DNA from 4 places in the Sporosarcina sp. GTC18466 genome. Region 4 is predicted to be linked to each of the others. Evidence: riboswitches for the same ligand, from Rfam matches in the RefSeq annotation. Region 4 holds a riboswitch; each other region holds the start of a gene.
What was found. Region 4 has a riboswitch for S-adenosylmethionine ahead of metA (homoserine O-acetyltransferase MetA). Riboswitches for the same ligand answer to the same signal wherever they lie in the genome.

Region 1 (6,083 bases), 1.2 Mb from region 4:
CGATGAGCAATTTCGTCAGCGGGAACAGCAGGATGATCAGGATCAGGAACGGGATCGACCGGAAGACGTTGACAAGCGCGCCGGTCACCGCGTTAACGATCCGGTTGGCCCACAGCTGGCCGCTGCTCGTCAAGAACAGAACGAGGCCGAGAAGGATGCCAATGACGAGCGTGAAGACGGTCGAAATGGCAGTCATATAGACCGTTTCCGCTGTCGCTTCCCACATCTTCGTCCAGTCGACGTTCGGGAACAACTCACTCATGGCCGATCACCTCCGCTTGTACGCCTTCCTCTTTCAAAAATCGGATCGCTTCCGGCACGGCATCCCCTGTGAACTGCAGCAGAAGCGTACCGTACGCGCCGCCCTGCGTATGCGAGATATTCCCCTGGACAATATTGACGTCGATTCCGTATTTGCGGATGACGCTGGAGAGCACCGGCTGCTCGGTCTTTTCGCCGATGAACACAAGCTTGACGAGTGTGCCCCCCGGGATCTCCTCCCGGATATGGCTCAATGTCTGCTCCGCGCCAGCGCTCTCGGTCACCTGGGAGATGAACCGCTTCGTGATGGCCGCTTTCGGATGCTGGAAGACATTCAAAACGCGTCCCGCTTCGACGACTTTGCCCGCCTCCATGACTGCGACCTGATGGCAGATTTTCCGGATGACATGCATCTCATGCGTGATCATGACAATCGTCAGTCCGAGCCGCTCATTGATATCCGTCAAGAGGTCCAGGATCTGATCGGTCGTTTCCGGATCCAGCGCGGATGTCGCTTCGTCACATAACAGCATGTCCGGCTCATTCGCCAGCGCCCGGGCAATCCCGACCCGCTGCTTCTGGCCCCCCGACAGCTCAGACGGATAGGCGTCTTCCCTGCCGCGCAAGCCGACAAGATCGATCAGCTCGTCCACCCGGCGCTCCCTCTCCTTGCGAGGCATGCCTGCGATCTCGAGCGGAAAAGCGATATTCGCTTTCACCGTCCGCGACCACAGCAAGTTGAAATGCTGGAAGATCATACTCACTTTCTGCCGGACCTCCCGCAGCTCCTTCGCCGTGATGGAGGCGATCTCCTTGCCCGCAATCTGGATGGATCCGCTCGTCGGCTGCTCCAGCCCATTCAATAACCGGATCAGCGTACTCTTTCCGGCACCGCTGTATCCGATGATGCCATAAATCTCGCCCGGCTGGATGGCAAGCGAAACGCCATCGACCGCCAGGGTACTCGAGTTTTGTTTGCCATACCGCTTCGTAACGTCCGTTAACCGGATCATGCCGTTCACCTCTCTCATTGTTGTCGATTCTAGTAGTCGCTCTTCGCGGCAAAATAAAAAGCCTTTCCGCAGACAAGCAGAAAGGCAATACGCATCACAAATATACGTGTTTCCGATCTCTCATCTTCCAAAGCAAACGCTTTGCGTGATTTGGCACCATTTCACTTCCGTGACGGTTGCCGGGCTTCATAGGGCACTTCCCTCCACCTCTCTCAATAAGAGCGACATATTCAGTTATCGGTTGATTGGTAACAGTTATACCATGCTTTCATTTCGGGTGTCAACTTAATTTTTCAAGCAAGTACGGCACCGACTGGAATGCATAAATCTTCTTCGCCAGCTCCCCGTCCTTCTGGATCAGCAGGCACGGCACGCTCTCGATCTCATAATCGGCCGCCACGCTCTCCACAAAGTTCAAATCCGCTTTGCCGATCTTCAGCTCCGGTTTCATCGCCGTCACGACCTCCAGCATTTTAGAAGCCACCTGGCATGTCCCGCACAGCGGCGTATACAAATAATAGGCGATGTCCGGATGAACAGACCGCATCTCCTCCCACTGCTCCCGCGTCCACTGCTCCACGTCACGTCCTCCTCTGTCTGTCAAATGTGTTTTTTAGTATAGCAGTTCAGCGGGCAAACATGAAATGAACCGGCGGGGTGGAACGGTATGAACGGTTTAGCAGGGCGGGCGACCGATTAGACGCCGGAACGATCGGTTTATGTCCCGTGAACGCCTATTTACCAGTCCGAACGCCCGTTTACAGACCTCGAACGCCTATTTGCCAGTCCGAACGCCCGTTTACAGACCTCGAACGCCTATTTACCAGCCCGAACGCCCGTTTACAGACCTCGAACGCCTATTTACCAACTGGAACGCCCATTTTCGGCCGGCGGACGCCTATTTCCGTTATCAGCCAACCCCCATCAATAAAGCAAATCCGTCCGGACCGCAAACCCCTCCGCCATCAAAATGATGGCGAGGGCACGGTACGGGGTCGTTTCAACTTGGCGGTAGGCGCGTTCGGTGTGGAGGTGGATCGCTTCGGGCCAGGTGCGTGTGAAGAGCGCCCGCAGTTCGTCGCCGGAGTCGTCGGCGTCGACGAAGACGTAGATATCGTGCTGTTCGTAGGGGGCGATGAGTTCTTCCAGTTTGTACGGGCTGACGGTGCCGTTTGTGCAGACGATGTCTACGGGTTCCGCCAGCACGGATAGCAGCCGTTTGCGGTCGGAACCGCCTTCCACAAAGATCACTCTGCTGTCGTCCATATGCCTTGCTCCTCTCCGGCGCCATAAGAAAAAAGCGCCGGAATGTCCGACGCCTTCATCTCAATTACTCGCCAACTGTCATTTTGTCGTAGTCTTCCGCAGACATGAGCGCTTCAAGCTCGGATTCGTCGGATGCTTCGACGACGACCATCCAAGCGCCTTCATACGGAGATTCGTTCACAAGTTCCGGGCTGTCTTCGAGGTCTTCGTTGACTTCGACGACTTTACCACTGATCGGTGCGTATAGTTCGGAAACCGTCTTGACGGATTCCACGCTGCCGAATGGCTCATCCGCTTTCAGTTCGTCTCCCACTTGTGGAAGTTCGACGAATACGATGTCGCCAAGTTCAGATTGTGCGAAGTGTGTGATGCCGATGCGGTACTTGCCGCTTTCGTCCTTCACCCATTCGTGTTCTTCAGAATAACGTAGATTTGTAGGTGTGCTCATCCCATAACCCTCCATATAGATACATGTTTTCTTCTCTTCAATTTTGACATATCTTCTGCGTAAAGACAAGGAAGTTAATCGCGTGACCATGTCTCTTCATAGGCGTCTTCACGGAAGCCGACGGTCGCCCGCGCGCCGTCTGTCGCGATCGGCCGCTTGATGAGCATGCCGTCTGATACAAGCAGGCGGATCTTCTCCTCTTCCGTCATGCCCGGCAGTTTGTCCTTCAATCCGAGCTCCCTGTATTTCATGCCGCTCGTGTTGAAAAACTTCTTCAGGTCAAGTCCCGACTGGCGGACCAGTTCTTTCAGCTCCTCTTCGGATGGCGGATTCTCGGCGATGTTGATGTCGTTCACGCCGATCCCTTTCTCCTCGAACCATTTCTTCGCTTTCCGGCATGAGCCGCATTTCGGATAGCCATATAGTGTAATCATCACTGATGCACCCCGTTTTTCTTTTCAGTATAGCAGAAAATCGTCCAGGCAAGAAGTCCTGCCTGGACGTGATGATCAGACTACGTATTTTTCCGCTTCGATCAACTTGACGGACGCTTCGCGTTTTTTCGCGATGATATTGTACGGGTTCGAGCGTGTCAGCTTACGAAGCGCGGACAGCATCATGCGCTGGTTATCGCCTTCAACGGACGCAAGAAGGGTTTCCTTCGCATCCTTCTCGATCGCTTCGAATGCTTCCTGGCAGAAGATTTCTGTGTAGAGGATCTTCTGCTTTTCTTTCTCTTCGCCGTTCTTCGCGACCGCTTTTTCCGTACGGAGCAATGCGGATTCCATTGCGAAGATGTTGTTTGCGATGTTCGCAATGTTCACGAGGACTTCCTGCTCTTGCTCGAGCTTCGTTCCGAAACGCTGCGCCGCCATGCCAGCAGCGAGAAGGCCGATCTTCTTCGCGTTTTTCACGAGCATCTTCTCTTGCGCAAGCGCCTTATCTTCGACTTCCTCCGGCATCATCATGAGCAATTCCTCTTGCAGGCCTTGCGCCTGCTCAAGAAGCGGCAATTCGCCTTTCAGCGCCTTCTTCATGAATGTGCCTGGCACGATCATGCGGTTGATTTCGTTTGTGCCTTCGAAGATCCGGTTGATACGGGAATCACGGTAGATGCGCTCCACTTCATATTCCTGCATGAAGCCGTATCCGCCGTGCAATTGGACCGCTTCATCCACGATATAATCCAGGACTTCCGAGCCGACGACTTTGTTGATGGAGCATTCGATCGCATATTCCGCGATGGACGCCGCAACCGCTTTTCCGTCTTTCTGCTCTTCCGGCGTCATCTGGCTATTGCGCTCTTCGAAATAGCCGACTGTGCGGTAAATCAAGCTTTCTGTCGCATACAATTTCGAAGCCATCGTCGCGATTTTTTCCTTTGTCAAATTAAAGGATGAGATCGGCGTGTTGAACTGCTTCCGCTGGTTCGTATAGCTGATTGCCAGTTCAAGTGCACGCTTCGAGCCGCCGATCGTGCCGACGCCCAGCTTATAGCGTCCGATGTTCAGGATGTTGAAAGCGATGATATGGCCGCGGCCGATTTCGCCCAGCAGGTTCTCGACCGGAACTTCCGCGTCTTCGAGGATCAATGTCCGAGTCGAAGACGATTTGATGCCCATCTTCTTCTCTTCCGCTCCGACCGAAACGCCCGGGAAGTCGCGCTCCACGATGAATGCGGAGAACTTGTCGCCGTCGATTTTTGCATATACCACGAATACATCAGCAAATCCTGCGTTCGTGATCCACTGCTTCTCCCCGTTCAAAATATAGTGAGTGCCAGCTTCATTCAATTTTGCCGTCGTCTTCGCGCCAAGCGCATCCGAACCGGAACCCGGCTCAGTGAGCGCATACGCGGAGATCTTGTCGCCCGATACGGAGTTCGGCAAGTACTTTTTCTTCTGCTCTTCATTGCCGAACAGGACGATTGGAAGCGTTCCGATGCCGACGTGCGCGCCGTGCGTGATCGAGAAGCCGCCAGCGACGGACATCTTCTCAGCAATCAATGCGGACGAGATCTTATCAAGGCCGAGGCCGTCGTATTCCTCCGGCACATCTGCTCCGAGAAGGCCGAGGTCGCCTGCCGATTTCAAAAGGCGGACCGAGTTTTCGAATTCATGGTTCTCCAGTTTGTCGATGACCGGGAGCACTTCGTTTTTCACGTAGTCCTCTGTCGTTTTCGCGATCATTTTCTGCTCGTCTGTGAAATCCTCCGGCGTGAATACGCGCTCCGGCTCGATATCTTCGATCAGAAAGGCGCCGCCGCGGATCAAATCATTCGTTTTCGTTTCTGTCATTTCATGTTCCTCCTTTTATCTCAAAAGAATTACAGTAATTCGAATACGCCTGCTGCGCCCATGCCGCCGCCGATGCACATAGTAACGACGCCGAACTGCTTGTTCTGTCTGCGCAGCTCGTTCATGAGGCGGAGTGTCAATACGGAACCTGTCGCGCCGAGCGGGTGGCCGAGCGCAATCGCGCCGCCGTTGACATTCACTTTATCCATGTCAAGGCCGAGGTGGCGGATGACCTGGATCGACTGGGAGGCGAATGCTTCGTTGAGCTCCCACAGATCGATATCGTCAATCGACAGACCTGCCAGTTTCAGCGCTTTCGGCACCGCTTCGATCGGCCCGATCCCCATCACTTCAGGGGGCACGCCGCCGACCGCGAACGACCGGAATTTCATGAGCGGCTTCAGCCCTTGCGCTTCCGCCTTCTCCCTGTCCATCAGCAGGACGGATGCCGCGCCGTCCGATGTCTGCGAGGCGTTCCCTGCCGTCACGCTTCCTTTCACATTGAACGCCGGGCGCAGTTTCGCGAGCACTTCCATGGAGGTGCCTTTCCGGACGCCTTCATCCATTTCGAATAAAAACGACTTCTCCTGCAGCTTGCCGCTGTCATCGACATAGCGCTTCGTCACTTCGACAGGCACGATTTCGTCGACAAATTTCCCTTCCGCGATCGCTTTTGCCGCCCGTTCGTGTGACTGCACGGCGAATGCATCCTGGTCTTCCCGGCTGACGCCGTACTTCTCTGCGACCTGCTCCGCGGTATGCCCCATTCCCATATAGTACTGGGGTGCCGTTTCCGCG
Region 2 (6,083 bases), 1.2 Mb from region 4:
TAATGACATAATTGATCTGCGAGGGAACGCATTGGAACTTCTCCGCGATTTCACTCCGCTTGATCTCAATGACGCCGTTATCTCCCTTTTCGATAATCATTTTTAAATACCCTTCAATTATGTCCGAAATGTTCCGCATGTTTTTCACTCCTTCCCTTTCGAAGTGTGAATGTCAATTGACTTTGACTATCTTTGACTTTATATTACATGATTCCATTTGATTTTCGCAATGAATTTGCCTACTATCCGGAAAAATGTTTGCATATGGTGAGAACGGGTATACAGTAAGCTGAGGATTTTTTTCTGACCTCTTTTTTCCTCTTATTTAGGGTCCTTCCCCCAAAGCATTGACACCTATGCTATACACACGACTGGCCCCTCTTTAAACAAAAAGCTCCAGGTACATAGCGACTGTGGAGGAGATTTACCAACATGAACTGGTACAAGAAGCTGAGTGAGTACTTCCCGATTGAAGAAATGAAGTCAAAAGAACATATGGACGCGCTGCTGAAAGATAAGAAGAATGTCTATATAAAAGAAGAAGGACCTCATCACGTTCTAATGTATGTTGAGATGGAATCTTTCATTTTCATTGATTACCTTTTTGTCTCCGCCGAATCACGCGGCGCAGGACTGGGAAAGAAGTTGCTGATGTCATTGAAAAAGAAAGGGAAGCCGATCATCCTCGAAGTGGAACCGGTTGATTATGAGGATACCGATACGATGAAGCGCCTGCGTTTTTACGCAAGGGAACATTTCCACCACGCTTCCCGCATCGGATATCGCCGCCGTTCAATCGCGACAGGCGAGCACAATGACCTCGAGATCCTGTATTGGTCCCCGAAAGATGCGGATGAGAAAAGTGTTTACGAAGCGATGAAACAGACGTACGAAGATATCCATACGTACAAGGATGAAGCATTTTACGGAGAACCATACGACCCTTCAGATAAAGTGTTCAACTTTTTGACGGACGGGAAGGAGAACATCTTGGAACCATACCGGGTATGACGAAAAAGCACGCGCGGCGAGAAGCCGGCTGCGTGCTTTTTGGTTGGCAGGAATTATTCAAGAAATACTGGCAGCCTCTTTTTGAAGTGGAAGCAGGTCGACTTCGAAACCGAGGTCTTTGAGCATTTGAAGATCGTTGTCACCTTCCTGGCCCGCTGTCGTCAAATAATCACCGACAAAGATGGAATTCGCAGGATATAGGCCAAGCGGCTGGAGCGAGCGCAGGTTCACTTCCCGTCCGCCCGAAATCCGGATCTCCTTGGATGGATTGATGAACCGGAAAAGGCTGAGCACTTTCAAGCAGTAAAGGGGTGTCAGCTCATCCGTGCCTTCGAGCGGCGTGCCGTCGACCGCATGCAGGAAGTTGACCGGTATGGAGTCCGCGTCCAGCACGCGGAGGCTGCGTGCCATATCGATGACGTCCTCTCTCGTTTCACGCATGCCGATGATGACTCCCGAACAAGGCGAGATGCCTGCGGTCTTTGCAGATTCAACCGTACTAACACGGTCCTCATACGTGTGAGAAGTCGTAATGCTGCTATGGTGGGCGGCAGATGTGTTGAGGTTATGATTGTACCGGTCGACGCCCGCTTCTTTGAGACGTTCCGCCTGGCCCGGCTTCAAGATGCCGAGACATGCGCAAACCGTCATTTGAGGATGCTTCTCTTTGATCTCCTTAACGGATTCAACGACGATATCGAGTTCCCGGTTCACCGGCCCCCTGCCGCTTGCGACGATGCAATATGTTCCCGCGCTAGCAGCTGCAGCCCGTTCCGCTCCCGCGACAATCTCTTCCTGTTTCATCATCGCATACTTCTCGATGGGTGCTTTTGAGACGATCGATTGTGCGCAATATCCGCAGTTTTCCGGACAAAGGCCGGATTTTGTATTAATGATCATGTTGAGTTTTACTTTATTGCCAAAGTAATGTTTCCGAATCTTATAAGCAGCGTGGAGAAGAGGAAGCAGATCCTCATCCGGCGACTCCAATATGGACAGCGCCTCCGCGCCGGTCAACTCATGTCCTTGCAATACACGATCAGCGAGTGCTTCATAATTCATCGCAGCGCCCTCTTGATCTTGAGCACTTTAGACATCCTGTAGCCAAAGATTCCAGCCAGTATGGCCAGGAGGAAATCTTTCGGCAGCGGAGGCACCATCCAGGCCCATGCAATCTTGTACGTAAATACCGGGGGTGCAGCAGCCCATAACTTATAGGCATAATACATCCAGTTCGTGCCGATCAGGTAGTTGATGACCGTCCCCAAAATCGCAGCTGCAATATAGGATTTCAAGCTGCTGTTCTTCTCAACAATCTTCCCTACTATATAGGCGACGATAATGAAGGAAACGACAAACCCGAATGTCGGACTGAGGAGCTGGCCAAACCCACCCGAGAATTTCGCAAATACAGGTGCACCCGCCAGGCCGACAGCCATATAGACCGTCATGGCAACCGCCCCAAGCCGGCTGCCGAGCAGCAATCCCGCAAGAACGGCGAAGAATGTCTGCAAGGTGATCGGCACCCCGCCGACCACTAAAAACGGCACGAACGATGTAATATTGGCACCGATCATCATGAGTGAAGCGAACATGGCGCAATACACCAGGCTCAGCGCACTCATACTCCCCTTTTGCTTTACTGTAGCAGTCGTCATACAAATAACCCCATTTCCATTTCCAAATATGTATTCCATTTTTAGAATATAAGATTACGAGGTATTGTGTCAACCTTATTTTATTTTAGGTTAACACAAATGAAAGGCTGTTGGCGTTGGCTGGAGGAAGGCCTGGCAGGTTATTTGGGATTCGGGCGCATGGCATGGCTAAACGGGCGTTCCTGGGCGGAATCGGGCGTTCGACATGGCTAAATGGGCGTTCATGGACGGATTCGGGCGTTCGACATGGCTAAATGGGCGTTCCTGGGCCGAATCGGGCGTTCGACATGGCTAAACGGGCGTTCCTGGACGGATTCGGGCGTTCGACATGGCTAAATGGGCGGTCCTGGGCCGAATCGGGCGTTCGACATGGCTAAACGGGCGTTCCTGGGCCGAATCGGGCGTTCGACATGGCTAAACGGGCGTTCCTGGGCCGAATCAGGCGTTCGGCATGGCTAAACGGGCGGTCCTGGGCCGAATCAGGCGTTCGACATGGCTAAACGGGCGTTCCTGGGCCGAATCAGGCGTTCGACATGGCTAAACGGGCGTTCACGAGCATAATTGGGGGCACGCACTCATGCCCACTATAAAAAGACGCACTAGCGGAAAGCCAGTGCGCCACTTCTTCTATTTTTTTCGTTCCTCGCTTTTCGGAAAGAGGAAATAAGCGAGGATCCCGCTGAGCAGGCCCGCCCCTAGCACGATCCAGAGACGGTGCTCCTTTGGGACTTCCTGAAAGTTATTGCCGAGCATGAACCAGGCGATCCATCCTACGATGATCGCGATCGGAACCGAGTATTTGAATATTCGCAAGCCGTTCACCTTCCATGTTTGTCCTACCGCAAGTGTATCATATCCGCCCTTTTGTGCAAACGAGGGTTGACGCCATGGGGAATCCACGTTATGATGTGTTAAATATTTCGAAAAACCTAATAATGATTCTTATCAAGAGAAGCCGAGGGACTGGCCCGATGACGCTTCAGCAACCAGCCATACGTGGTCAGGTGCTAATTCCAGCGGGCAAGCTGTCCGGCAGATGAGAAGGAGCGTTCATTCCACGCATGTAAAAGCCTTCTTTTTTCAATGAAGGCTTTTTTTATTTTTCCAACCTTCTCACTGCCGCCGGCTGATATAACATGAAAGGGTGCGATGGGATGAAGTTGCTAGAAAAATTGAAGACGAATATATTGACGGCTGACGGAGCGATGGGGACCCTCCTCTATTCCAACGGCATTGATTTTTGTTATGAAGAACTGAATGTGACAAAGCCGGAGACGATCGCCAAGATCCATTCCGATTATATTGCGGCGGGTGCAGATATCATCCAGACAAATACATATAGCGCAAACCGCCATAAGCTCGCCCGCTATGGCCTTGAAGATCAGGTGAAAGCATTCAACGAAGCGGCCGTCCAGATCGCCAAAGAAGCGGCCGCGCCAGGCGGGCAGTACGTACTCGGCACGATCGGCGGGCTGCGTGGCGTCCGGCGCAGCGACCTGTCAATAGAAGATGTGCTCCGTATCGTCAGGGAGCAGGCAGACCCCCTCCTTTCCGGACAACCGGATGGCCTGTTGCTTGAGACGTATTATGATTTTAATGAGTTATCCGCTGTTGTAAAGGAGTTGCGCGGATTGACAGACCTGCCGATCATCGCCCAAGTATCCATGGAAGAGCCCGGCGTGCTGCAGCAAGGGTTGCAGCTGAATGACGCGCTCCATGAACTGGAAGCGATCGGGGCGGATGTCGTCGGTGTCAACTGCCGCCTCGGCCCTTATCATACGATCCAGGCGTTCGAGACGGTCACATTGCCGGAGCGCGCTTTCCTGTCCGCTGCGCCGAATGCGAGTCTGCTTGACGTGGAAGACGGACGGATCGTCTATGTGTCGGAGACGGATTATTTCGGGCGGGCCGCTGTCCTGTTGCGGAATGAAGGCGTCCGGCTCATCGGCGGCTGTTGCGGCACGACGCCGAATCATATCGCTGCCGCCAAGAAACATCTGGCTGGTCTTGCGCCGGTCACAAAGAAGACCGCGAGACCGAAGAAGCCGATCATCATCCGGGAAGCGGAGCCTGCGAGCCATGAACCGCTTCACGAGAAGGCGAAAACCAAGCGGACGGTGATTGTCGAGCTGGATACACCTCGCCACCTGGAGACAGCCCCCTATATCGAAGGAGCGAAACAGCTGTATGCTGCAGGAGTCGACGCCGTCACAATGGCGGACAATTCCCTCGCTTCCCCGCGGATCAGCAACATGGCGATGGGGTCGATCTTGAAACTCGAGAACGACATCCGGCCGCTCGTCCATATCACGTGCCGCGACCATAACCTGATCGGCCTGCAATCGCATCTCATGGGACTGGATGCGCTCGGCATCCACGATATCCTTGCGGTGACAGGGGACCCGACTAAAGTCGGCGATTTCCCGGGTGCGACAAGCGTCTATGATGTATCGAGCATGGAGCTGCTGCAGCTGATCAAACAATTGAATGAAGGGATTTCCTTCTCGGGGAAACCGCTCCGCAAGAAAGCGAACTTCTCAGTAGCAGCTGCTTTCAACCCGAATGTCCGGGTGCTGGATCGTGCCGTGAAGCGGCTCGAGAAGAAAATCGAGTGCGGCGCTGATTATTTCATCACGCAGCCTGTCTATACAAAGGAAAAAATCATTGAGATCCACGAAGCGACAAAACATCTGGAGACACCGATCTTCCTCGGCATCATGCCGCTGACGAATATCCGCAATGCCGAATTCTTGCACCACGAAGTGCCGGGCATCAAGCTGTCAGATGATGTACTGGAGAGGATGCGAGCTTGCGGCGAAGACCGTCAGAAGGCGACAGCTGAGGGTATTGCGATAGCGAAGGAACTGATCGATACGGCGGCAAGCCTGTTCAACGGCATCTATATCATCACGCCGTTTCTCCGCTATGATATGTCACTAGAATTGATAGATCATATAAACGAACTTGATGCACAGAAGGAGAGGGGTTTGGTCCATGCCGAAACATCTTATTGAACAACAACTGGAGAAGCGCATCCTGATTCTTGACGGAGCGATGGGGACGATGCTGCAAGCCGAAAACCTGTCCGCGGAGGATTTTGGCGGAGAGGACTATGAAGGCTGCAATGAATACCTGAATATCCTGCGGCCCGACATCTTGAAAAAGATCCATTCGGAGTATCTTGAAGCAGGCGCTGACATCATCAGCACAAATACATTCGGCGGCACTCCGCTTGTCCTGAACGAATTCGGCCTTGGGGAGCATGCCCACGCCATCAATAAAAAAGCGGTCGAGCTCGCGAAAGAGTGCGCAGCAGAATTCTCAACGCCTGAGCGTCCCCGCTTCGTGGCCGGTGCAATCGGACCTACGACGAAGACATTGTCTGTCACAGGCGGCATCACATTCGACGCACTC
Region 3 (6,083 bases), 820 kb from region 4:
ATAATGAACGCCTATTTCTCGCCCGCGAGCGCCCGTTTCGGATAATGAACGCCTATTTACCACCCGCGAGCGCCTGTTTCGGCTGATGAACGCCTATTTACCACCCGCGAGCGCCCGTTTCGACTGATGAACGCCTATTTATCACCCGCGAGCGCCTGTTTCGGATGATGAACGCCTATTTACCACCTGCGAGCGCCCGTTTCGGATGATGAACGCCTATTTACCACCCGCGAGCGCCTGTTTCGGATGATGAATGCCTATTTACCACCCGCGAGCGCCTGTTTCGGATGATGAATGCCTATTTACCACCCGCGAGCGCCTGTTTCGGCTGATGAACGCCTATTTACCACTCGCGAGCGCCTGTTTCGACTGATGAACGCCTATTTACCACCTTCGAGCGCCCGTTTCGGCTGATGAACGCCTATTTACCACCTTCGAGCGCCCGTTTCGGACGATGAAACTGTTTTCCGCCGCATCCCGCTAGTCTCGCATCCTTGTAATCGCAGATGAGCGACCGTTTAACCGGGTGAGCGAACCATTTTGCCGGCAGATCGATTCATTTAACCCGGCGAGCGATTCATTTAACCGGCTGTTCGAACCATTTAACCTGCCGAACAATCCATTTTACCAGCCTATCAATTCATTTAGCCGGCCGATCAATCCATTACTTACAACTAAGAACACCTATTCCAAACATTAATCAACTCTGAATCGATGAACCCGGTCGGATGGCTATCGAATGAGATAGCCCGATTGCCGAATGAGGCCTCATCCATCCGTCCGGACTTCCTGCCAACAAAAGAATTTACTTTCCTGCAGCAACAGGCACTGCTTTTTCAATCGCCTGCTTCAAGTCTTCGATGATGTCGTCAGCAGACTCGAGGCCGATGGACAAGCGGATGAGCTCTTCCGAGACGCCAGAGTTCTTCAAATCCTCGGCAGACAATTGCTGGTGGGTTGTCGAAGCCGGGTGGATGATGAGCGATTTCGCGTCGCCGACGTTTGCCACATGTGACCAGATCTTCACGTTGTCAATTACCTTGCGGCCTGCTTCCCGTCCGCCTTTGATGCCGAAGACGATGATGGAGCCTGACCCGTTTTTCAAGTATTTATTCGCATTAGCGGCTGATGGATGGTCTTCGAATCCTGCATATGTCACCCAGTCGACGGCCGGATGGTCACGCAGGAACTCCGCCACTTTCTGCGCATTCTCGTTGTGCCGCGTTACACGGAGATGAAGTGTTTCCAGGCCTTGCAGGAAGTTGAACGCGCTGTCCGGATCGAGGCAAGGGCCGAAATCGCGCAGCAACTGTACGCGGAGCTTTGTGGCGAACGCGGCGTTTGCCGTATCGATGCCATAACGAAGTCCGTGGTACGTTTCATCCGGCTCTGTGAAGCCCGGGAATTTCCCTTGCGTCCAGTCGAATTTGCCGGCATCGACGACGACACCGCCAATCGTTGTCCCGTGCCCTCCGATCCACTTTGTCGCGGAATGGATGACGACGTCCGCACCGTGCTCAATCGGGTTCGCTCCGTATGGGGAAGCGAATGTGCTGTCGATGAGGAACGGGATGCCATTCTCATGGGCCACCTTCGCGACCGCTTCAATATCAAGGACATGGAGGCTCGGATTTCCGATCGTTTCGGCGAACAGCGCCTTCGTCTTATCCGTGATCGCTGCCCGGAAATTTTCAGGGTCCGTAGCATCGACGAACTTCACCGTGATGCCATAACGCGGCAGCGTCACCGCAAACAGATTGTATGTGCCGCCGTATAGATTGCTGGCAGCAACAATTTCATCGCCCGCTCCTGCGATATTCAAAATGGAAAATGCAATCGCCGCCATGCCGGATGACAACGCGACAGCAGCCGTCCCGCCTTCCAGCAGGGCAATCCGCTCTTCGAACACAGCGACAGTTGGATTGGTGATGCGCGTATAAATGTTGCCCGCCTCGGCAAGCGCGAAGAGATTCTGCGCATGCTCCGTATCGCGGAACACGAAGGATGTAGTGCGGTGGATCGGCACTGCGCGGGAACCTGTGACAGGATCCGGCTGCTGGCCGCCGTGAAGAAGTAGTGTTTCGGGTTTGAGTGGGTTGTTTGACATGTGAATGACCTCCAAAAATGTAGTAGTCAGATGAAAAAGGCAGCAGGCTTGCTGTGCGGAGGCGTTCAGGGGTTAATTGGAATAAAAAATACCCCTTTCGCTAAGGAAGAGGGGTATGCTTACGCGTATTCCTCCCCTTATCTTTCAGACCGTTCGCACGTTCTGTAGGAAGTAGCACCTTTGCAAGTTTGTCACTTGCCGGTTGCCGGGCATCACAGGGCCTAGTCCCTCCGCCGCTCTTGATAAGAGTATGGGTTAATTCAGTTTTTCATCTTGTTGAACAGTATAGAGACTCATATTTTGAAAGTCAAGAGGAAAAACAAAAATCTTTCTGAACGTTCGGATGAATGGAGAAAAAAAGGGGCTGTCCAATAAGTCCCTAAAATAAAACAGGTGGAGAAAAACGAATCGTTTTTCTCCACCTGTTTTTGGTTTTCCATCCGGTCCTCCTGAAAGCGGCTGGCGGATGCCAGCCACTTTCAGGAAGTTGTGGGCCAGTGCCACGATCCCGAATTCCGCGTTGACCTTCTCGAGGCCTCGCAAGAGAAATCCGCGGAACGACCGATTGCCCTTGATATGACCGAACACACTTTCGACCTCCACTTTCCGTTTGGCGTAGATGTCTTTGTTCGTCTCACATTCAAGGGCTGTCTTGGCTTTCGCTTTCATTTCTTCGTAGATTGGATTCCAATGGACCTGCCGGTTGCCTTTCGCTTTTGTACACTGCGCTTTAAGAGGACAGTCGGCACAATCTTCACATTCATAGATCTTATAGCTCTGCACAAGGCCGGATGCATTCTTCCTGTCCTGGTATTTCTTGAAGGGGACACGGCGTCCCTGCGGACAGATGAACTGGTCGGCCGCTTCCTCGTAGGTCCAGTTCTTCGCATTCTTGATGTCTTTTTTGTACTTCCGCGTCTGCTCCTTCAGATACGTGGAATAGGGGATCAGGAAGTCGAAACGGGATTCCTTCTCCTCGCCGATGGCGTATAGATAATTCTCTTCACTGCCATAGCCGGCATCGGCCACCACACGTGTCGGCATCGGAAGCCGGGATGCCGCAAGTTTCTCAAGATGCGGGACGAAACAGCGGGTATCGGTCGGCCGTTGATGTATCGTATAGAACACGATGAACTGATTCTCGGTCGCCATCTGTACATTATAGCCAGGCTTCAGCTGGCCGTTCTTCATATGGTCCTCTTTCATCCGCATGAACGTGGCGTCCGGGTCCGTTGTCGAGAAGCTGTTGCGATCACCGAAGAGGTCATGATGACGGGCATACTTCTGTAGACGCGGCAGGAAATCTTCCCGGATCAGTTTGGCCGGCTTCCGTAGGAGACTGCGTCGACTGCGAAGCGCTTTGCGATCGGGGACCGACTCTGTCTTCTCAATTTCCGCTGTCAGGATGTCCACCTGTTCCTCCAGTCTTTCCGCCAGCTGCTGGAGCTCTTCCGGTTTCGCTTCTTCCTTGGGGAATTCGCCAAGTTCCATGCCCTCTGCCTGCGCGATTTCATGGATGGACGCGAGTGTCTCCTGGATCTTCTCCTTCAGTTTCCCTTCGTACCGCTCTGTCGACTTCTTCCAGACGAACGAATACTTATTGGCATTGGCCTCCATCTTGGTGCCGTCCAGGAAATAGTTCTCCATTGTGATATAGTTCTCCTCGATCAGCTTTAGGATCATCGTCTCGAATAACTCATCCATCATCGCGGCCATGCGTACACTCCGAAACTCATTGAGTGTACGGAAGTCGGGTGTCTGACAGGCGGCCAGCCACATGGCAGGCAGGTTCTCCTGGATCAGCGTCTCGATTTTGCGGCTGGAGTAGACTTTCTGGGAATAGGCGTAGAGGATGACCTTAAGCATCATCTTCGGGTGGAAGGGGCTTCTCCCTCCACCGGAGTAATAGGCGAAAAGCTGCTCGTCCGGGATGGATTCGATCATCTCATCGACCACTCGCGCGACATGATGTGCCGGAATAAGTCCCTCGACATCGAAGATGGCGAATGCCTGACGGTTATTGTAGGGTTTGAACGTCCGTGTACGTACGCTTGATTGCGGGGAAATAGGTTCTGTCTCTTCAATGGAAAAGTGGAGTTGTTTTGTGGTATACTCATCACAAGTAATCTTCGGGTTACACATAAGAATCGTCCTTTCTTTGATGGGTTGTGGTGACTTCATCTTACTAGAAAGGGCGATTTTTTTGTAGTCTTTTACACGGGTCGCCAGTTGCTTGGAGTGCAAGGCGGCGACTCCTTGGGGATCAGCGTGTCAGGTGAGACCCCGCAGGAGCGCAGCGACGAGGAGGCTCACCGCACGCCCCCAGGAACGCGTCCGCCTGGAACGGAAAGCAACGGGTTCGGAGAGCTCTCGTCGGGTAATCGTTTCAACAAGAAAAGGGCTGCCACAGAAACTCAGTTTTCACTGACTTTCTGGACAGCTCCTCTCTGATTCAGATAATAAAATATGCAACCACCGATACGACAATTGACGTAATCGTCATGGCGAGAAGCGGCTTCATGGCGCGTTCACGAAGATCGCGCAGGCTGACATTCAGGCCTAGGCCGACCATGGCCGCGGTCAAGAGCCATGTTGTCAGCGTATTGACACCGGTCGTAAATCCTTCCGATACCGGGATGGAATGGCCAAGAACGTAGCTGCCGAGCACGCTGAGCAGGATGAACCCAAGGAGGAACCAAGGGAATTCGACCTTGCTTTCCCCTCCTTCTGCCGTCCCTTTGCTTTTCCGCTTCATGAAGTAAATGAATATGAAACAGAGCGGCACAAGCAGGAAGACCCGGCCGAGTTTAGCGAGCAAGGCGATGGCAAGCGCATCTTCTCCTGCCGGTTCCGCCGCGATGGCGACGTGCGCAAGCTCATGCAGGCTCATGCCCGACCAGATGCCGTAATCCGTCGGGATGAGCGGCAAGATCGGGCGCAGCAATGTGTAACCGATCGCAAAAACGGTCCCCATCATGGCAATAATCCCGACGCCGATTGCCGTGTCCTCGTCCTTCGTCTTCAAAATCGGCGCGACAGCAGCAATGGCCGCCGCCCCGCAGACACCTGTCCCGACGCCTAGCAGAAGGGAGATGTTTTCATCCGCCTTCAGCCATTTTGCGATGAGCACAGTGAGAGTGATCGCCAGCGCAATGATGAAAGCATCCCGCACAAGCAGTCCAAGGCCGTCACGGAAAACGACATCTATGTTCAGCTTTAATCCATAGAGAATGATCGCAACACGGAGCAGCTTCTTCGAGGAGAAGGTAATTCCCTGCCGGATCGCTTCCGGATAGCCGAAAAACTGCCGATAGGCGACAGCGATGATGATGGCGCTCGCCAATTGCCCGATATGGTCAAAGCCCGGAACCTTCGCCAGATAAAATCCTAAAAGTGCTATAAAAAAAGTAAATGCGACACCCGCCATCCACATGGTTCTTCTATTCGTCATAGAACTGCACCTCCTGTATCTAGGGTAATCCCTTCCAAACGATAAGTAAAATAAATTATAATAATGATTACGATAAGCAAACCATTATAAGAAAGGGGTCTGACCATGGACCAGCATCTGCAAATTTTCGTCTCAGTCGCTGAAAAGAAAAGCTTCTCCCGCGCTGCGGAAGCGCATCATATGACACAGCCTGCGGTCAGCCAATACATCCGGGCGCTGGAAGAGGAACTCGGCGTCAAGCTGCTGGAACGGACGAACAAATATGTGCGTTTGAACAAAGCCGGAGAAATTGTCTATCACCATGCGAAAGATATCTTGGCCTTATACGACAACATGCAGCGCCTGCTCGATGACCTGACCAACAAGGCAGCTGGAAAAATTTCAATAGGCGCCAGCTATACGTTCGGCGAGTACGTGCTGCCCCACATCATCGCGGAGATGAAGCGGGTGTTCCCCGCTATCATACCCTCGATCACGATCGGCAATACCGCGACCATCGCCGATTACGTCGCCAGCCACAAACTC
Region 4 (6,083 bases):
ATAGTCCGAGACCCGCAGCCTTGAAACGGACGCGGGCGCTTCTCAGAAAATCGTTATATAATTCCCGGTCGGCAGGCTTCAGAAATTCGAAATCGAAATGGACATCCAAATACCCGACCCGCTTCGCGACTTGGACAATATTTTCAAACAGGCGGCTCTGGACCTTCTTATCCGTGAATAAAACGTTTGCCAGATCTCCGCTGAATGCATAGTTTTCCAGATTGCTGACGACAAGCGCATTCACTGTTCCATTAGCTGCTGCCAATTTCGGCAAATCATCAATCGGCGGTTCTTTCAACGTGCCGTTGCGCTGCGCTTCATAGCTGAACATTGCCAAATAAGTCAGCTGCGGCGAACGCCGCCTCACTTCCTCGATCAGCACGTCGCTGATGGGCTGTCTTGGTTCAACATAAGCGAGCGTGTCAATCAGTCTTTTCTGTTTCGGCGGGATATACAGGCGCTGTCCGATCTGCAGTATACCTGACTGCGAGATTCCATTTATCCTTGCGAGCTCCGCTACAGAGAGTCCATACATTCGCGAAATCATGTACAGCGACTGGCCCGGCTGAACATAGTGATATCTCCCTGTAATGGGGATCACCAATGCTTGGCCGACCGCAAGCCGCGCAGGATCCGGCAATTCATTCGCCGTGGCTATTGTTTCATACGATACTCCATATGCCTGCCCGATCCCATACAAGCTTTGTCCTTTTTGTACTACGTGGATTTGCAAGTCCATCATCCGCCTTCCGCTATACTATACAAGCTCTCGTATAATCTATTTTCGAAGGATGATTTTTATGACTGCGCTCGCCGGCTTTCTCGCGTATAGTTCCCTTTTGCTTCACCATACTATATTTGATTGACCACAAACAAAAGGAGGACTTGTACATGACCCAAAATCCATTCGGTCAGACGCATGAGAATATGCAAACCGGCCCTGTTCCTCAGAAGATGAACCATGGCGGCCATGAGATGTTCGATGTCCATGAAGTACTAAGTGCCGCAATTGGCGCAATGAACCAATCCGTTATCTTGCGGCCTCACGTAAAAGATCCTGAGCTTCTTGATATTCTGGATCGCCAGCTCCGCTTTATGCAGGATGAATACAATATTACACTGCAAGCTTTCAAAACAGGACAGGACCCATCCCATCCGACTGGAAGCTATAAGATGAAAACTGGTAACGACTTTGTTTACGGCATGAAGCCGTCCCAGCCGAAGAAGCCTATGCAATCTGCAAATGAGCTGAATGATGAAGTCATTTCAGGCTTCTTGCTTGGGGCGACTAAAGAAGCTGCTTCCCATAAAGCGATGGCTGCCCTGGAGACGACAAACCCTGTCGTTCGCAGAATCCTTGCCGACTCTGTCCCGAATTGCATTGAAATGGCTTACGAGCTTTCCATTTATCAGAATAAACACCACTTCTACCAGGTTCCACAGCTGACTCAGCAGGATATGCAGGCCATCATGGGTGCATATGCTCCTGCTCAGGCGCAGATGGGCCAAATGGGACAAAATCAGAACTTGCAATAACAACATGAAAAGCAAACGTTCCGGTTGGACGTTTGCTTTTCTTTTCACTTTATTTTCCTGAAAAATTCCCTCGGCACTTCTGACTCGAAACGGATCCGTTCACCCGTCACAGGATGGATCAGCTCAATGGCGTTCGCATGGAGTCCGAGCCGCTTGATCGGGTTGACGGTAGAGCCATACTTTTTGTCTCCGACGATCGGATGGCCGATCTCTTCCATATGAACACGGATCTGGTTTTTGCGTCCCGTATCAAGTTTCAACTCCAGCAAGGTCGTATTATGGCCCCCGCGGAGCTTCCGGTAGTGCGTGATGGCGAGCTGCCCTCCGTTATCCACCGGAGAGGAATACATTTTGAATGTCTTCGTCTCTTTGAGCCAGGACTTGACCGTGCCTTCATCCTTCTTGACGTTCCCTTGCACGAGTGCAGTATACAAGCGCAGTTTCACAAGTTCGTTCCAGTTGTCTTGCAATTTCCGCTTCATCTCTTCACTCTTAGCGAACAGCAGCACGCCGGACGTACCCTGGTCGAGCCGGTGGACGACAAAGACCCTGTTTTTCGGATTCATCCCGCGGACATATTTTGCCACTTGGCTGAACGCAGTGACTTCAGACTTGTCTTTTGCAGCAACCGTCAGAAGACCCGCTTCTTTATCCACCGCAATCAAATCATCATCTTCATGGAGAATAGTGATCCCCTGCAGGCGGCTTTCCTCCTTTGCCGCCTTGTTCATGAGAATTTCCACTTGGTCTCCTGGCCGCAGCACATGGTCATGCCTGGTGACCGTGGTGCCGTTCACACTCACTTGTCCCCTGGACAGGATGGATTTCACAGAATTACGGCTTGTTTTCCCAAGTGCTTGCAGCAAGAATGGGAGCATTTCCGATTCCTCTTGTACATGATGAGCAGCCGAATGGCGTGAGGGCTGTTTTTGATCTTTACGCATAAGTGCCTCCTAGATCTTCTATGGTCAGTAACCGTTTATTGGCAATGGATATCAATCGTTTATTCTACCATAGCAGCTGCCCCATCACCAAACAAGTTAAAAAGGAATCCGCCGCGTTGGCGAATCCCTTCCTATGCAGACCGCTGATCTACATGCAGACTGCCGTCTTGCTGGATTTCCGCGTAAAACACTTGGTGTGCCTTCCCGATGCCCTGGCTCTTCAGCTGTTCGTTCAGCCACTGCTCGGTCAGACCGAGCTCCTGAAGGTTCTTTGTCTGGACTTTCCCGTCAGATATGATTTCAGTTGGAATGTATTTCGGGTCAGGTGCTGGCGCTTTCACATCTTTCTTCGTCGCCGGCCCTTGATCTGCTTTGACAAGAACGCTTAATTGTCCATTCGTCTCCAAGATGGCATAGTTTACGTCTTTGATGGAGAAGATTCCTTGTTCCCTGAGCATCATATTCAGATCGTTCAAATTCAAGCGTTCTTTCTTCATCGCCTGTTCATTCAGTTTTCCGTTATGCATGATGACGGTAGGTTCATCATCCAGTAAGACCCTGACTTTTTTCGACTTCAATGTCATCAGGTTCATGGCATAGGTCAAAACCGCCCATAAAGCCATTGCATAAATACCATTAATAAAAGGGGTCTCTGATTGCGCCGCGACTTCCCCTGCGATGGAGCCGATTGTGATTCCAGTTACGTAATGGAAAAACGTCAATTGGGAAATCTGTTTTTTTCCAAGGAATCTTGCAAGGATCAGCAGCACAATGAATGTGGATATGACACGGGCTGTCATCTCCCAAAACTCAAACTTAAAAAAACCATCACCCATTTGTGACACCTCCGTGTTAAGGAGTGTGCGCTGTCCAGGTGAAATTATGCGCTCCGGAGCTTACTTCCAATCAAACGGCGTTTCCTGGTACACATAATAATTCAGCCAATTGGAGAACAAAAGATGCGTATGGGAACGCCATGTATTGAGAGGGCGCCTGGTGGGATCATTGTCAGGGAAGTAATTAGCAGGCACTTCACTATCGAGCCCTTTTGCAAGATCCCGCTCATATTCCTCTGCCAGTGTCGTTGCATCGTATTCCAGGTGACCGGTGACCATGATATGCTTCTCATCTTTGGACAGGATGATGAACGCCCCCGCTTCATCCGAAACGGCCAGCAGTTCAAGGCCTGGATGGGATTTGATTTCGTCGATGGAAACGGATGTGTATCGCGAATGCGGTGCTCTGAACTCATCGTTGAAGCCCCTCGCAAGTGTGACGGTCGGATCGGTCAATGTATGATTGTAGACGCCGGAAAGCTTTCCGGGCAAGTCATGCTTGTCAATGCCATAATGGTGGTACAGCGCGGCCTGCGCTCCCCAGCAAATATGAAGGACGGATGTCACGTTCGTCTTTGACCAGTCCATGATCTGCTTCATTTCATCCCAGTATACGACTTCTTCGAAGGGCAGATGCTCAATCGGCGCGCCTGTGATGATCATCCCGTCAAATTTACGGTTTTTGATCTGATCGAATGTCGTATAGAATTCCTCCAGATGGCTTTTGCTCACATTCTTGGACTCGTACGATGCGGTATGCAGAAACGAAATGTTCACCTGGAGTGGCGTATTGCCAAGAAGCCGGAGCAGCTGCAGTTCCGTCCGTTCCTTCTCGGGCATCAAGTTCAAGATGATAATGCTGAGCGGCCGGATATCCTGCGTGGTCGCCCGTTCTTCATCCATGATGAAAATCTTTTCCTCTTTCAGCAATTCGCCTGCGGGCAGGCTTTTCGGTATATTGATTGGCATTGCCATTCCCCCTTCATCTCAATTAAAAAAGCCTCGTTCCGCTGGAGACAGGAACGAGGCATTGCTTCTATATCGCTCTTATCTCTCAAGATTCACATCTTGTTGGAAGTAGCACCTTCCTGCTTGCGCAGAGGTTGCTGAAGCGTCGTCGGGCCAAATCCCTCAGCTTCTCTTGATAAGGAACTATTCAATTTTCACTAGTATACCATGATGTTTCTAAAATGCATCTATTAATTTCCGGATGATTCGGTCTTTGCATATCCAGCAGCACTTGCAGTTTGCAAAAAGGCATATATACCTAGCATCGCCTAGACAAAACACTTATTTTTTGCAATAATTAGAGTGAAGCATGAATTATTGATATATTTTAGCTTTTGAGAATCCGAGACCGAGTATTTCAGAAGCATTCAAGAATATGACGAAGGAGGTCGGTTCGGCAGTCTGCAGAACCTTCTTCAAATAAACCGCCTCCGCTTGTTCCACTACGCAGAAGATCATCGTTTTATCATGATCGGAAAACCCGCCCGTCGATTTCACTTTTGTAAGACCCCGGTCGATCTCGTCGCGGATGATCGCCTGCACTTGCTGCTCATGCTCCGTGATGATGAGGACCAGCTTTGTCGGAGAAACTTGCAGCTGGACAAAGTCGATTACCTTGCTTGTCACGTAGATGGACATGAGGGCATACAGGGCAAGTTCAAAGTTGAAAACGAATGCGGACGTCACGACGACAATCCCATCGACGATCAGCTGGGAAAAGCCGCTCGAGATGCCAGTATACTTTTTGAGCAGCTGGGCGATCAGCGCAGTGCCGCCGGTGGAGCCGTTTCCGCGGTAGACGATGCCAAGCCCGATGCCAAGCATAATCCCCCCGTAAATCGCGCTCAGCATCGGATTATGAAGCGTCAGATGCATATCGTGCGTCAGCCAGATGACGAACGGTACAGCGAACGTGCCGACGATTGTCTTCAGGCTGAACTCTTTGCCGCCAAGCACAAAACCAAGGACAATCAGCGGAATATTGATAATCCACTGCGTATATGCCGGCTGATAGCCGAACATTTCATAGACGATTGTGCTGATTCCCGAAACTCCGCCCGCCGCTATCCTTGCAGGAAGAAGAAATAAGTTAAAGGCCAAGCCGACAAGCGCAGCGCCTAAGATGATTTGCGCATAGTCGAGTGCCGTAGTTTTACGTATACCATTTGCCATGACGATTGCTCCTTTCCTTTTATAACCCTACTCATTTTACCAGAAATAGTCCGGTTGCAAAGTTTTAAAAGAAGGAGAAAAGGAATAGTAGCAAATAAGGAAATAGAAGCAGAGTATACTAATCATTTTGGAAAATATGAAATCCGCTAGCAGAGTAGCAATAACTGGTGGAATTGCATATCAAAAGGAGGAAATATGCATGCGCAGTTTAGGCATTGTCAGGAAAGTGGATCATCTGGGACGTATCGTCATTCCGAAAGAGTTGAGGAATACCCTTCAGTTGGACAAAGGCTCGCCTCTTGAAATTTTTGTGGATGACGACATGATCATCTTGCGGAAATACGTAGTCGATGAGGCGTGTGTTGTTACCGGTGTCATTTCCCCTGAGAACCGGCGGCTATCCAATGGAATGTACATCAGTCCGAAAGGGGCCGAGATTCTCCTCGAGGAAATCAAAGAAAATAGCGATCTCGATGTAGATTGAATGATCAAGGCCGTCTTCCTGTGGAAAACGGTCTTTTTTATGAGCGTATGATATAGTCAAAGTAACGATCTACCCTTAAAACCGGAAGGAGTCTGACAGATG

Region 1: another riboswitch for S-adenosylmethionine. It lies ahead of ACZ5FK_RS15400 (methionine ABC transporter ATP-binding protein); the one in region 4 lies ahead of metA (homoserine O-acetyltransferase MetA).
Region 2: another riboswitch for S-adenosylmethionine. It lies ahead of ACZ5FK_RS10915 (bifunctional homocysteine S-methyltransferase/methylenetetrahydrofolate reductase); the one in region 4 lies ahead of metA (homoserine O-acetyltransferase MetA).
Region 3: another riboswitch for S-adenosylmethionine. It lies ahead of ACZ5FK_RS08835 (O-acetylhomoserine aminocarboxypropyltransferase/cysteine synthase family protein); the one in region 4 lies ahead of metA (homoserine O-acetyltransferase MetA).

The regions. Positions count from the first base shown of each region.
Region 1 covers NZ_AP044037.1:3,070,487-3,076,569, reverse strand. The annotation lists gene ACZ5FK_RS15405 (methionine ABC transporter permease) at 1-262, opposite strand, end outside; gene ACZ5FK_RS15400 (methionine ABC transporter ATP-binding protein) at 255-1,274, opposite strand; SAM riboswitch class I at 1,392-1,496, opposite strand; gene ACZ5FK_RS15395 (thioredoxin family protein) at 1,555-1,854, opposite strand; gene ACZ5FK_RS15390 (toprim domain-containing protein) at 2,199-2,540, opposite strand; gene gcvH (glycine cleavage system protein GcvH) at 2,605-2,988, opposite strand; gene ACZ5FK_RS15380 (arsenate reductase family protein) at 3,063-3,422, opposite strand; gene ACZ5FK_RS15375 (acyl-CoA dehydrogenase family protein) at 3,498-5,285, opposite strand; gene ACZ5FK_RS15370 (acetyl-CoA C-acetyltransferase) at 5,315-6,083, opposite strand, start outside.
Region 2 covers NZ_AP044037.1:2,233,561-2,239,643, reverse strand. The annotation lists gene ACZ5FK_RS10940 (CtsR family transcriptional regulator) at 1-139, opposite strand, end outside; gene ACZ5FK_RS10935 (GNAT family N-acetyltransferase) at 433-1,011, shown strand; gene bioB (biotin synthase BioB) at 1,069-2,073, opposite strand; gene ACZ5FK_RS10925 (biotin transporter BioY) at 2,070-2,669, opposite strand; gene ACZ5FK_RS10920 (histidine kinase) at 3,297-3,482, opposite strand; SAM riboswitch class I at 3,609-3,712, shown strand; gene ACZ5FK_RS10915 (bifunctional homocysteine S-methyltransferase/methylenetetrahydrofolate reductase) at 3,824-5,683, shown strand; gene metH (methionine synthase) at 5,664-6,083, shown strand, end outside.
Region 3 covers NZ_AP044037.1:1,831,387-1,837,469, forward strand. The annotation lists gene ACZ5FK_RS08835 (O-acetylhomoserine aminocarboxypropyltransferase/cysteine synthase family protein) at 806-2,107, opposite strand; SAM riboswitch class I at 2,242-2,356, opposite strand; gene ACZ5FK_RS08840 (IS1182 family transposase) at 2,363-4,351, opposite strand; gene ACZ5FK_RS08845 (YeiH family protein) at 4,560-5,558, opposite strand; gene ACZ5FK_RS08850 (LysR family transcriptional regulator) at 5,664-6,083, shown strand, end outside.
Region 4 covers NZ_AP044037.1:1,016,293-1,022,375, forward strand. The annotation lists gene ACZ5FK_RS05065 (glycoside hydrolase family 18 protein) at 1-733, opposite strand, end outside; gene ACZ5FK_RS05070 (spore coat protein) at 892-1,536, shown strand; gene ACZ5FK_RS05075 (RluA family pseudouridine synthase) at 1,581-2,480, opposite strand; gene ACZ5FK_RS05080 (YetF domain-containing protein) at 2,612-3,316, opposite strand; gene metA (homoserine O-acetyltransferase MetA) at 3,377-4,285, opposite strand; SAM riboswitch class I at 4,361-4,467, opposite strand; gene ACZ5FK_RS05090 (YitT family protein) at 4,640-5,497, opposite strand; gene ACZ5FK_RS05095 (AbrB/MazE/SpoVT family DNA-binding domain-containing protein) at 5,697-5,981, shown strand; gene ACZ5FK_RS05100 (glycerophosphodiester phosphodiesterase) at 6,081-6,083, shown strand, end outside.